Exiguobacterium sibiricum 7-3: one gene and its partner. The main gene of each other region encodes a partner of the protein of the gene in region 2 in a complex. Links are inferred from orthologs where the notes say so. Each region holds a gene or a part of one and is shown on either strand. Other genes may lie near its edges.

Region 1 (3,057 bases), 1.5 Mb from region 2 along the record:
GGACAGCTTTACTTGTTCCAGCCTCAATCGTCTTAGTATTAATTGCGATTCGCGGTAGCTTTTACGCATTTGCCAACTACGGCTCAAATGACAGCATGTTCTATACTTTCTTATATGGAGCAACAGGACTATTGATTCCGGCAGCAATGTCCACGACATTGACAATCAGTCAAGGTGGATTCATTCGTAAAACGAATGAGACAGTCGAATTCCTTGGGACGAAGCTGTTCACAAACTTCTATTCTTGGACGGTCGTCGCGCTTGCAATCGTATCCGTCCTCTATATCAGTGCGATGTTCCTGTTGTTCTATGCGGATAAAGCAAAGGACGAGAATGCAACACCATTGATTCGTAAATGGGCATTGTTCTGGAGTATTCCAACGATTGTTGTCTGTGCGTTAGTCTTCTTTGGTCTAAAAAATCAGGCGGCGTGGCATTATGAAAACATCTTAAACGGCAATTGGTGGTGGTTCGCAGCAAGTTTCCTCTTCTTCTGCGTCGCGGTCACACTTGTTTACCTGAAGAAAAACTACGGTATCGCCTTTATCGCTGTTATGGCTCAGTATGGCGTTGCCTGGTTCGGATACGGATATACACACCTTCCTTACATTCTTTATCCGTACATCGACATCAATAAAGCGGTCGTTAACGAAACGATGGCAACGGCACTTGTTGTCGTCTTTATCTTCGGATTGATGTTATTGATTCCTGCATTGTATTTGATCTTACGGTTGTTCCTGTTTGATAATGATTATGTCAGTGGGAAAAAAGCAAAATAAGTGAAATGTATATTTCTTAACAAATCCGGGGCTGACTCGAAAGTCAGTCCCTTTTTTTGAGCGGATTTGTCGTTCATTTCAAGGATTAAAAACTGAAAACCGCATTATAAAAGCGTTCATAGTAATTTAGAAGTGAATCGGGTACACTACTACTGAAGCAGAATTGTGAAGGAGAGTTGAACATGAATGGAGAGTTCGCAGTAATTGGTTTAGGTCGGTTCGGAGGTTCGATTGTCCGGGAACTATCAAAAAATGGATATGACGTTTTAGCGATTGATTCGGATGAAGAACGTGTCAACGAATATATGGGGATTGCGACGCATTCTGTCATTGCGGATACGACGGATGAGAACGTCTTAAAGAGCCTTGGGATTCGCAATTTTGACCATGTCATCGTTGCGATTGGTGAAAACATTCAAGCGTCGATTTTGACGACTTTAATTTTAAAAGAACTTGGTGTCCAATCGATTACCGTGAAGGCGACGAATGATTATCATGAAAAGGTATTACGAAAGATTGGGGCCGACTTCATCGTTCACCCTGAACGGGATATGGGGGTCCGGATTGCGAATGGGTTGATGAGTTCGAATATTTTAGATTATCTCGATTTGTCACAAGAATTCTCGATCGTCGAAATCAAAGTCAGTGATCGGATGGCAAATCAAACATTGATCGACCTGGACTTACGTAGTAAGTACGGTGCAAACGTCGTCGCGATCAAGCGGGGCGAAACCGTCATGATTTCATTACAAGCAGATGAATTGATTGAAAAAGGGGATTATCTTGTCGTCATTGGCGAAAATGATGACTTGGATCGTTTGGAACGCGCCATCCATAAAGTGAAAAATTAATATCTAAAAAGGCTGAGGAGTCATTCCCTCGGCCTTTTGGGTACTAAATGAGTTGGAATTCTTTCAGACCGTGTTCGATGCCGTCTTCTAGAATGTGTTTGGTGACGAAATCAGCGGCTGCTTTTGTTTCAGCAAGACCATTTCCCATCGCGATACCGGTTCCGACATAACGTAACATTTCTAAATCATTCAACGCGTCTCCGAATGCAAACGTATCTTCGCGCCGGATATTCGTCAGCTTCAGGAATTGTTTGATGCCATCCGCTTTTGATGAACCGACATTGATGACATCCATCGCATTCGGATGCCAGCGGATGAAGTCGAAGGCTTGGTAATTTTGAGTGTACTCGGCTTCTTCTTCAGCGGTACAATAGACAAGCGTTTGGAAGACGTCATGTGTCGTAAACGCCTGATCATTAAAGACCGGCAATGGAATATCCAGTTCACCAAGTGATTCTTGGACTAACTGATCTGATGGCTTGGTTGAAAAGCCTTGTGTTTCACCTAAATAGACAAGTGTATGACCATTTTTATGTGCTCGAGCGGTCAAATGCTTGAGATCTGCAATCGGTTGCGGACGTCTGTAAATGACTTCGTTTTGATGAACGACGATTTGACCATTGTAACCAATGATCGTATCGATGTTGAGCAGTTCGCGCACACCGGATAACATCGCCGGACCACGCCCGGTCGCGATGGCTACATAAACACCATTCGCTTGTAATTGTTTAATTGCCTGTTTGGTCGACTCGGGAACAAAATGACCATCGTGAAGTAAGGTTCCATCGATATCGAAAAAGACGACTTTCTGATTTGCCATGGTTTCACCTTCTCTTTTTAATTGGCTGTTCAGCCGGATACATGTGGAATTATAGCATAGCGTTAACGTTTACGCCGACCTTGGATTAGGAATAGGATGAAAAAATAGTAGGATATCGTGTATACTAATCTAAGGACAAAAAACAATGGACTGATAAGGAGTTGCTAAACATGATTTTTAAAGTATTTTATCAACCGCTTCGTTCGGAAGCCCCGGTACGGGAACGGACAGAAGTGATGTATGTTGAGGGAGAGAACATTCGTGAAGTGCGAACAGCGATTGATCACCTCATCAAAGAGATCAATGTCGAATTCATCCGTGAGTTAAGCGGCGAATTCCTGGAATATGAAAAACTAAGCCCGGATTATAAGGTTGAAACGTTCGCATGAAGTTCGTTAAAAACCATCAAGCAGCCGTTTTCGCACTCGGTGGCTTAGGAGAAATCGGGAAGAACACGTACGTCGTTCAATTTCAAGATGAGATCATCGTCATCGACGCCGGTGTCATGTTCCCGGAAGATGAATTACTTGGGATTGATTACGTCATTCCGGATTACACGTATTTGATCAAAAACAAAGACAAGGTAAAAGGTGTCTTCATCACCCAC
Region 2 (8,193 bases):
AATGCTCGACAATTCGATATCGCGAATCGCTTCCATCAGGGAAACTCCCTGCAAGTCGGCAAAATCACGCAATTTATCAATCGTTGTCGCGCCGATTCCGCGCTTCGGTTCATTGACGATTCGGGCAAACGATAAATCTTCGTTCGGATTCGAAATCAGACGCAGATAAGCCAAAACATCCTTGATTTCCTTCCGGTCGTAGAACTTCGTGCCGCCAATCATCTTGTACGGAACATTGGATTTGAGTAACGTTTCCTCAATCGCCCGCGACTGGGCATTGGTCCGGTACAGAATCGCGACATCGTTTAATTTCATTCCGTAACGTAAGGCATTGCGGATTTCCTGAACGATATAGAACGCTTCTTCCCGTTCATTTTCTGCTGTATGGACCACCAGTTTTTCGCCTTCCGCGTTTTCCGTCCAGAGTTTTTTATCTTTACGGGTGCTGTTGTTCTGAATGACGTGGTTCGCTGCGTCCAGAATCCGTTTTGAAGACCGGTAGTTTTGTTCAAGCAGGATGACTTTCGCTGTCGGATAGTCTTCCTCAAACGACAGGATATTGGCAATGTCGGCTCCGCGCCAACGGTAAATCGACTGATCCGAGTCCCCGACGACACATAAGTTTTGGTGCGCCGCTGCGAGCAGATTGACAAGATCATATTGGGCTTTGTTCGTATCTTGGTACTCATCGACATGGATGTATTGGAACTTGCGTTGGTAAAACGCCAGAACGTCCGGATTTTGTTTGAACAACTCGGTCGTCTTCCCGATCAAGTCGTCAAAATCCAGCGCGTTATTGCGGCGCAAGACGGCTTCGTATCCTTTGTAGATTTCAGCAACGGTTTTTTCGTACGGGTTCGTGACGATCGAGGCGTAAAACTCCGCGCTCCGCAATTCGTTTTTTTGACTCGAGATGATCGACAACATCGACCGTGGATCCCATTTCTTCGGATCAAGATTTTGTTCTTTTAACACAAGTTTAAGCGCCGACTGCTGGTCGCTTGAATCGAGAATCGTGAAGTTTCGGTTGTAGCCGATTTTTTCGATGTCCCGACGTAACATCCGGACACACATCGAGTGGAAGGTCGACACCCAGATGTCGTTGGCGACACCGCCGACGAGCCGGGAAATCCGGTCACGCATCTCGCGTGCCGCTTTGTTCGTAAACGTAATCGCCAAGATGTTCCACGGGGCGACTTGTTTCGCAGCCATCAAATAGGCGACACGGTGTGTCAGGACACGGGTTTTCCCGGAGCCTGCTCCCGCCATGATTAACAGCGGTCCATCGGTATGCTTGACTGCCTTTGCTTGTTCTGGATTCAATCCGCTGACAAGCTGTTCACTTAAATTAAACATCTAAATAGCCTCATTTCTATCTAAATTAGGCGAGAGTACTCGCACTTCTAAACGTAGTGAAAGTGGGAGGTGAATCGCCAGCCTCCCTTTCGGGTATAAACCTCTCAAGGAGGTGAAAATCATGTTGAAGCATAAGGCCTACAAATTCAGAATCTACCCGACAAAAGAGCAGGAAATCCTGATTGCGAAGACCATTGGTTGTTCGCGCTTCGTCTTCAACTACTTCTTATCGAAGTGGGATGAGACGTATCAAGCGACAGGCAAAGGAATGTCTTACGGTTCTTGTTCAAAAGAAATCCCGATGCTGAAGCAAGAGCACAACTGGCTGAAAGAAGTCGATAGCCATTCGCTTCAATCGAGCGTCAAACACCTGACCGATGCGTATGAACGCTTCTTCAAGAAGCAGAACGAACGGCCTCGATTCAAGTCGAAGCGCAATCCCGTTCAATCCTACAAGACCAATATCGAAAAGAAGAACCAGCTTCCCGAGGTCTCAATCGTCGGCAACAAGCTCAAACTTCCGAAGCTGAAGTGGGTGCGTTTCGCCAAATCGAGGCAGGTCGCAGGACGCATCTTGAGCGCAACCATCCGGCGTAACGCTTCAGGAAAATACTTCGTCTCCCTGCTCGTCGAGCAGGAAATCCACGAACTGCCGAAGACCGGTTCCTCCGTCGGCGTCGACGTCGGGTTGAAAAACTTTGCCATCCTGTCGGATGGTACGGTATACAAGAACGACCGCTACTTCCGTTCGCTCGAGAAAAAACTGGCGCGCGAGCAACGCAAGCTCTCTCGTCGTCAGCGCATGGCCTTGAACAAGAAAGTGAAACTTTCCGAGTCGAAGAACTACCAGAAGCAGAAGCGAAAGGTCGCCCGCATCCACGCAAAGATTGCCAACAAGCGAATCGACTTCTTGCACAAGGTATCCACCGAAATCGTCAAAAACCACGACGTCATCGGCATCGAGACCTTGCAGGTGAAGAACATGCAGAAGAACCGCAAGTTGAGCAAGTCCATCTCCTATGTCAGTTGGTCGGCGTTCTTCCGCATGCTCGAATATAAGGCGGACTGGTACGGGAAGACCATCGTGAAGGTCGGCAAGACCTTTGCTTCGAGCCAACTGTGCTCCAGTTGCGGTCATCAACACAAAGACGTGAAACATCTTGGCTTGCGTGAATGGACATGCCCGATTTGTGGCATCCACCACGACCGTGATGTGAATGCAGGACTGAATCTTAAACGAGAAGCGGAACGTATCTTGGCTTCTTCAACCGTCGGGACGACGGGGTTAGCCTGATCAGGTTTCGACCGTTAGGTCGAATAACTCAGGAATCCTACACCTCTAAGCAAAGCGTAGGTGGCGGTAGTTCAAATTCCGAACTTTTGTTCTTATATTTTATCGTGTTGCTGCAACGGTCGCAAGTGCCGCTTCTAAATTGTCATAGATGATGTTGCCGACGACGATGGTATCCGCATGTTTCAACATTTCCTGCGCCCGTTCAACAGAGTCGATACCGCCGCCGTAAAACAACCGACCTTGCTTCAGCACGCGTTTGACCGAGGCGACCAGTTTCGGATCACCGTAGATCCCGCTGTACTCCAAATAAACGACCGGCATCCGGAAGACACTGTCTGCGAGTTGTGCGTAGGCAATGACCGTGTCGTCCGCCAATGGCTTGGCTTGCGTGACACGGGCGACCTTAGCATCAGGATTCAGTACGATATACCCTTCCCCGACAAGATCGGCGTGCGCCAACATATGACCCACTTCCTCGAGCGCCTCGACTTGTTTTTCAATGACGTGCTCAAGCGTTCCGCTGTTGAGGACGCTTGGTGTCAAATACGTATCGAACCCCATCGTCGCCGCTTCGAGCTCTGATACTTCCAGGGCAACGGCTACCGGATAACGACGCAATCGCATCAGTAAATCAAGTGTCGCATCGAGCGTGATGTCATCGGTTCCTCCGACGATGATGGCGTCGGTTCCTGACGTGGCAATCGCTTGGAGGGCGTCTTCTTCAATCTCCTTTGCCGGATCGAGCTTAAAGACATGACGCCATTCATTATACGGTAACAACATGTTCGTTCCATCCTCTCTTCTCATTCTCTTTCCCCAGTATAAAACAAAAACCCATCCCGCGCAGAGCGAGATGGGACAGACCTTTCAAGTCCGGACTTGGCGTTTCGTCAACAACGCGGCAAGTCCAAGGGCGAGGAAGGCATAGAGGACGGCAAACGCCCATGGTTCAGCCAAGAAAAAACCAAGCACCGGCACGTCCAGTAACGGGGAGTCCGGCGAACAGAGCGCCCGCCCGTTGACGATGGCCAGAAACGGTAACGCCGGAACCATGAAGATATAACCAAAGTTGATCCAAAATGCACGTTGCATGACGCAACCTCCTTAACCGATGATGACCGATTCTTTTGGATAATTGTAATTCCGTTTCGGCTGGTTGGCTTTGAGCAGCAAGACAAACGAAATGACACCAATCCGTCCGATGAACATCAAGACTGATAACGTCCATTTGCCGACATCGGATAGTTCACTCGTAATCCCAAGCGACAGCCCTGTTGTTCCGAATGCGGAACAAGCTTCAAAAAACAGGACGAGGAACGGTGCATCTTCAAAAATCAGTAAGACAATCAGTCCAATCATCGTCACACCGGTCGATACGACGATGACGACAAAGGCTTTCCAAATATCCGATTGTCCGATCTCGCGTCCGAAAATCTTGATGCCGTACTCGCCGCGAATAAAGGCGATGACACTGAGCACGGCGACGGCAAACGTCGTCGTCCGGATGCCTCCTCCGACCGAGGACGGCGAGGCTCCGATGAACATCAGAATCGATAAAACGAAAATGGAGGCTTGCGAGAAGGTCGTGATATCGACCGTTGTCAGTCCGCCATTTCGGGTCGTCACCGATTGGAACAAGGCATCGACCATTTTTTCATTAATCGGTAATCCTTTAAACGATTGATTCCACTCAAACAGCAACAGGCTGACCGTTCCGAACAAAACCAAGATGAAAAAGGTCGACGCCGTTAATTTCGTGAATAATGAAAAGTGGTACGGTTGACGGGTCGCTTGACGGGTCGCGCGGTAAGAGATGTACCGCCGGACTTCAACCAAAACCGGAAAACCAATCGCACCAAGCGTCAACAGTAAAATCTGCATAAAGACGACAAATAAATCTCCCCGAAACGGCAGGAGGGATTCTCCGGTAATGTCGAACCCGGCATTGGTCGTCGCACTGACCGAACCAAACAATCCTTGCAACATCGCTTCACCAAGCGTCGGAAAATATTTCGTATAATACAAACCTAAAATCAACGCGCCGATGATTTCAATCGACAGGATGATCAAAATGACTTCCCGAATGTATTTAACGACCCCTTGCATCGTCGTCTGATTTTGGTCACGGACAACAAGTTGCCGTTCCCGAAAGCCGATCCGTTTGCCGAGGATGACCCACATCGCGATATGCAGGGACATCAAGCCGATTCCGCTGACCTGCACGAGAATCATGATCATAAAGTAACCGAACGTCGTGAATGTGTCCGAGACGGAGACGGTCGTCAATCCGGTCACGCTGACGCAACTGACCGCCATGAAGACAAGATCCGTGAAATCCCAGTTGTAATTCCCCTGTGTCGACCAGGGCAACCCGAGTAAAATGACACCGATGATGACGGCAATAAAATAAATAATGACGAGTGACTGGATCGGCGTCAATTTTCGAATGAAGTGTTGCAGTCTTTGTTGATACGCTAAATCCATCCGGCTTCGTCCTCCTTCACAGAAATAGCGGATAACCGGTTAGTTATCCGCTACTTCCTCTTCTACGAGACCTAATCGTGCGAGCGCCAAATCGTAGCCGCCGGAACCGTAATTCAGACACCGTTTCACACGCGAAATCGTTGCTGTCGAAGCACCTGTCGCCTTTTCGATTTTATGATATGTGTTACCTTCGCGTAACTGACGGGCGACTTCGAGACGTTGTGCCAATGCTTGAATCTCATTGACCGTCGCTAGGTCTTCAAACAGCGTATAACAATCTTCTAATGAATCCATCTTCATGATGGCTGTAAATAATTGATCGAGTTCTTTTCCACGCAATTTATCGAGTTGCATCGTCTAACTCCCTTTCCCATGTGTTGCTCTTTAACAGTTTAAAGTGCGACGTTTTAAATTTCAAGCGTCATCGCAAAATTGCCGGGAAAAGTACTTTTTTCCGTAACACTTCATAGATACCTTGCGGAGTAATCCGGACATACGGCAAATGGGTCGACGCCAGGAACAAGAGCGTATAGATCGGGTCTTCATACTGATAACCGCGTGCGAACAAAGCTTCCCGCAGTGCCGTTTCCTGCACAATCAAGTCTTCAAGCGGTAAATCGGATGTCTGCCCCATCAAGGTCAATGGAACTTCTGCAATCACTTCACCGTCATCGACAAGGACGACACCGCCGCCGAATGATTTCATCCGCTCAAAGGCAATCTGCATATCTCGTTTCGATTTTCCAATCAATAAGATATCGCCGCTGATCGAATACGAACTGACGAGTCCGCCGACATGTGTCGCAAAGTTTTTTAAGACCGTGTTCAGACGCCATTTACCTTCCCGGTCGATCAGCATCAAAAATGACTCATCACATCCGGCGGGCAATACCTGCATGCTTGTATCATGTTCAACCTGATACAGCTTCATGATGACCGAATTGACCATCTCAAGACCAACCGGCATGCTGAAGGAAAAGTCCTGTTCGGTCAACTCAATCCCCACTTGCGAGGCTGGCATCAAATCAATCGCCCGATCCAGTGCTTCGACCGGATAACACGGAATATCGTTTTTCCGAACCCAGGTGCCGCGTGCTACGACATCGACCGGTGTCGGCTTATCTTTTGCCTCGAGTATGTTTAAATGAGCAATCCGTCCGGGTGCGATACTGCCAAGCAGATGATCGAGATTAAAGTGACGCGCTGCGTTGTACGAAGCAATCCGGTACGCTTCTTCCGGAGCAATTCCCGCAGCAAGCATCAATCGGATCGTCTCGTCCATCAACCCGGCTTTATAAAAGGAGGGTGTCGATCCGTCCGTCGTCACCAACACCTTTTCATAATTTTGTAATCCGGCTTCGACCAGGCCGGCAAAGATATCCGGTAAATCCGGACGAATCGACGAATATCGGATCGTCGTCGTATAACCAAGTTCGAGTCGGGTCAACGCTTCTTCGACCGTCATCGCTTCATGATCACTCGTGACGCCGAACAGAGCCATTTTCGTCAATGTCTTAGCAGAAGCACCCGGAAAATGTCCTTCGATCGGCTTGCCAAGTTTCATCGCATCCTGCATCCACTGCAACAGCTCGTCGTCACCTTGCGACAGGCGCGGCCAGCCCGTCAATTCACCGGCTTGGATGACTTGCGGATGTTTCAGCCACGCTTGAATCCGTCGGTTATCAATCGTGATGCTGTCGGCATCGAGTTCCGTTTGGGCATCCAGTCGCGCCCACCAGTACATCGATGTCGGAAGGTCTGCCAATGCGTCGACCTGCGCAAACGCTTGCTCCGTCGGCTCTAATAAAAGCAGCATATTATCGTTAACGAGTGTCGTTGTTCCGCGCTCTGCTGCAAATTTTGCGAGTGTCGCCGGATTATACAACTGAAACGGATGGGCATGCGGTTCGATGTAACCCGGGACGATGAATTTGCCCGTCGCATCGTAGACTTCATCCGCCATTTCCGGCATGTCCGGTCCAACGTAAATAATGCGGTCGCCGCTGATCCAGATGTTTGCTGTCCGCCATGCTTTGAGTCCTTGATTTAAGTACGTCGCATTTTCAATCACGAGTGTAGGTGCAAGCTTTCCGTTGATGACCGCTTGATGCGTGCGGACTTCTGTTTTCGTCCATGGGGACCGTCCACAATTTTTTTTCATGAAAGCTCGACCTCCTTTTTAATTTGAAAACGCTTTCTTATAGTTCTTATACTAAAATGTTACCGGAAAAGTTTCAAGCTTATTCGTCGCCAATTCGAGTCATTTCGCCAAAATAACACAAAACCGCCACGGAAGACAAGTCACGTTTTGCTGTACCCGTCAAAAAAAGCCGGTCCTCTCACATTGACGTGAGCAGAACCGGCTTATGGAAAGTAAGCAATTACGTCGTGCGAAATGCTCTTTTGGCGATATCCGTCCGGTAAAAGAAGCCGGTCCGGTCAAACGAATCGAGTCCGCTGTAAACGGTCGATACGGCCTGTTCCATGTCTTTTGCTTTGGCCACACAGACAAGGACACGTCCTCCGGCCGAAAGAATCACATCATTATCCCCTACGGCCGTTCCCGCATGGAAAATGAGCACGTCAGAACCAATCGTCGATGTCTGGACAGGGTGTCCCGTGATCGGTTGTTCTGGATAACCGTTCGCCGCGATGACGACACCGACGACGGCATCGTTCGACCAGACGACTTCCGGAATGCCCCCCTGCATCAATGGCATGATGACGTCAAGCAGCTCCGTTTCAAGCCGCGGCAGGATGACTTCCGTTTCCGGATCACCGAAACGGGCGTTGAACTCAATGACGGATGGTCCACGACTCGTCAACATCAGACCCGCATACAGGAAACCGGTAAACGGAATTCCTTCGCTTGCCATCTGTTCGACGAGCGGACGGAGGACACGTTGCATCGCTTCTTCCGTCACGGCCTGTTCGTCAAATTGCGGTAAGGGACTGTAAGCCCCCATTCCGCCTGTATTCGGACCGGTGTCCCCGTCAAAAGCCCGTTTATGATCTTGTGATAAGACCATCGGAATGACGGTTTCTTCATGCACGAAGGC

The links.
Region 1: P402_RS0114270 (region 2) and P402_RS0106185 share a complex: the UniProt entries of both Bacillus subtilis proteins name them as parts of the ktrCD complex. The link is inferred for Exiguobacterium sibiricum 7-3 from one-to-one orthologs.

Annotation. Positions count from the first base shown.
Region 1 is NZ_KK211190.1:1,042,843-1,045,899, forward strand. Bases 1-2,795 are described here. They hold P402_RS0106185 (potassium channel family protein), read left to right. Parts: upstream 1-961; coding sequence 962-1,630; downstream 1,631-2,795. Other genes in these bases: P402_RS0106180 (cytochrome d ubiquinol oxidase subunit II), read left to right, coding at 1-779; P402_RS0106190 (Cof-type HAD-IIB family hydrolase), read right to left, coding at 1,674-2,450; P402_RS0106195 (DNA-dependent RNA polymerase subunit epsilon), read left to right, coding at 2,621-2,795. In the rest of the region: more of P402_RS0106195, read left to right, coding at 2,796-2,839; rnjA (ribonuclease J1), read left to right, coding at 2,836-3,057. UniProt on the Bacillus subtilis protein: Catalytic subunit of the KtrCD potassium uptake transporter. The 2 major potassium transporter complexes KtrAB and KtrCD confer resistance to both suddenly imposed and prolonged osmotic stress.
Region 2 is NZ_KK211190.1:2,559,669-2,567,861, forward strand. The notes cover bases 2,945-5,742. They hold P402_RS0114270 (TrkH family potassium uptake protein), read right to left. Parts: upstream 5,135-5,742; coding sequence 3,755-5,134; downstream 2,945-3,754. Other genes in these bases: P402_RS0114260 (heptaprenylglyceryl phosphate synthase), read right to left, coding at 2,945-3,433; P402_RS0114265 (hypothetical protein), read right to left, coding at 3,518-3,742; P402_RS0114275 (YerC/YecD family TrpR-related protein), read right to left, coding at 5,174-5,488; P402_RS0114280 (adenine deaminase C-terminal domain-containing protein), read right to left, coding at 5,556-5,742. In the rest of the region: DNA helicase PcrA, read right to left, coding at 1-1,356; IS200/IS605 family element RNA-guided endonuclease TnpB, read left to right, coding at 1,478-2,650; more of P402_RS0114260, read right to left, coding at 2,750-2,944; more of P402_RS0114280, read right to left, coding at 5,743-7,295; purD (phosphoribosylamine--glycine ligase), read right to left, coding at 7,516-8,193. UniProt on the Bacillus subtilis protein: Integral membrane subunit of the KtrCD potassium uptake transporter. The 2 major potassium transporter complexes KtrAB and KtrCD confer resistance to both suddenly imposed and prolonged osmotic stress.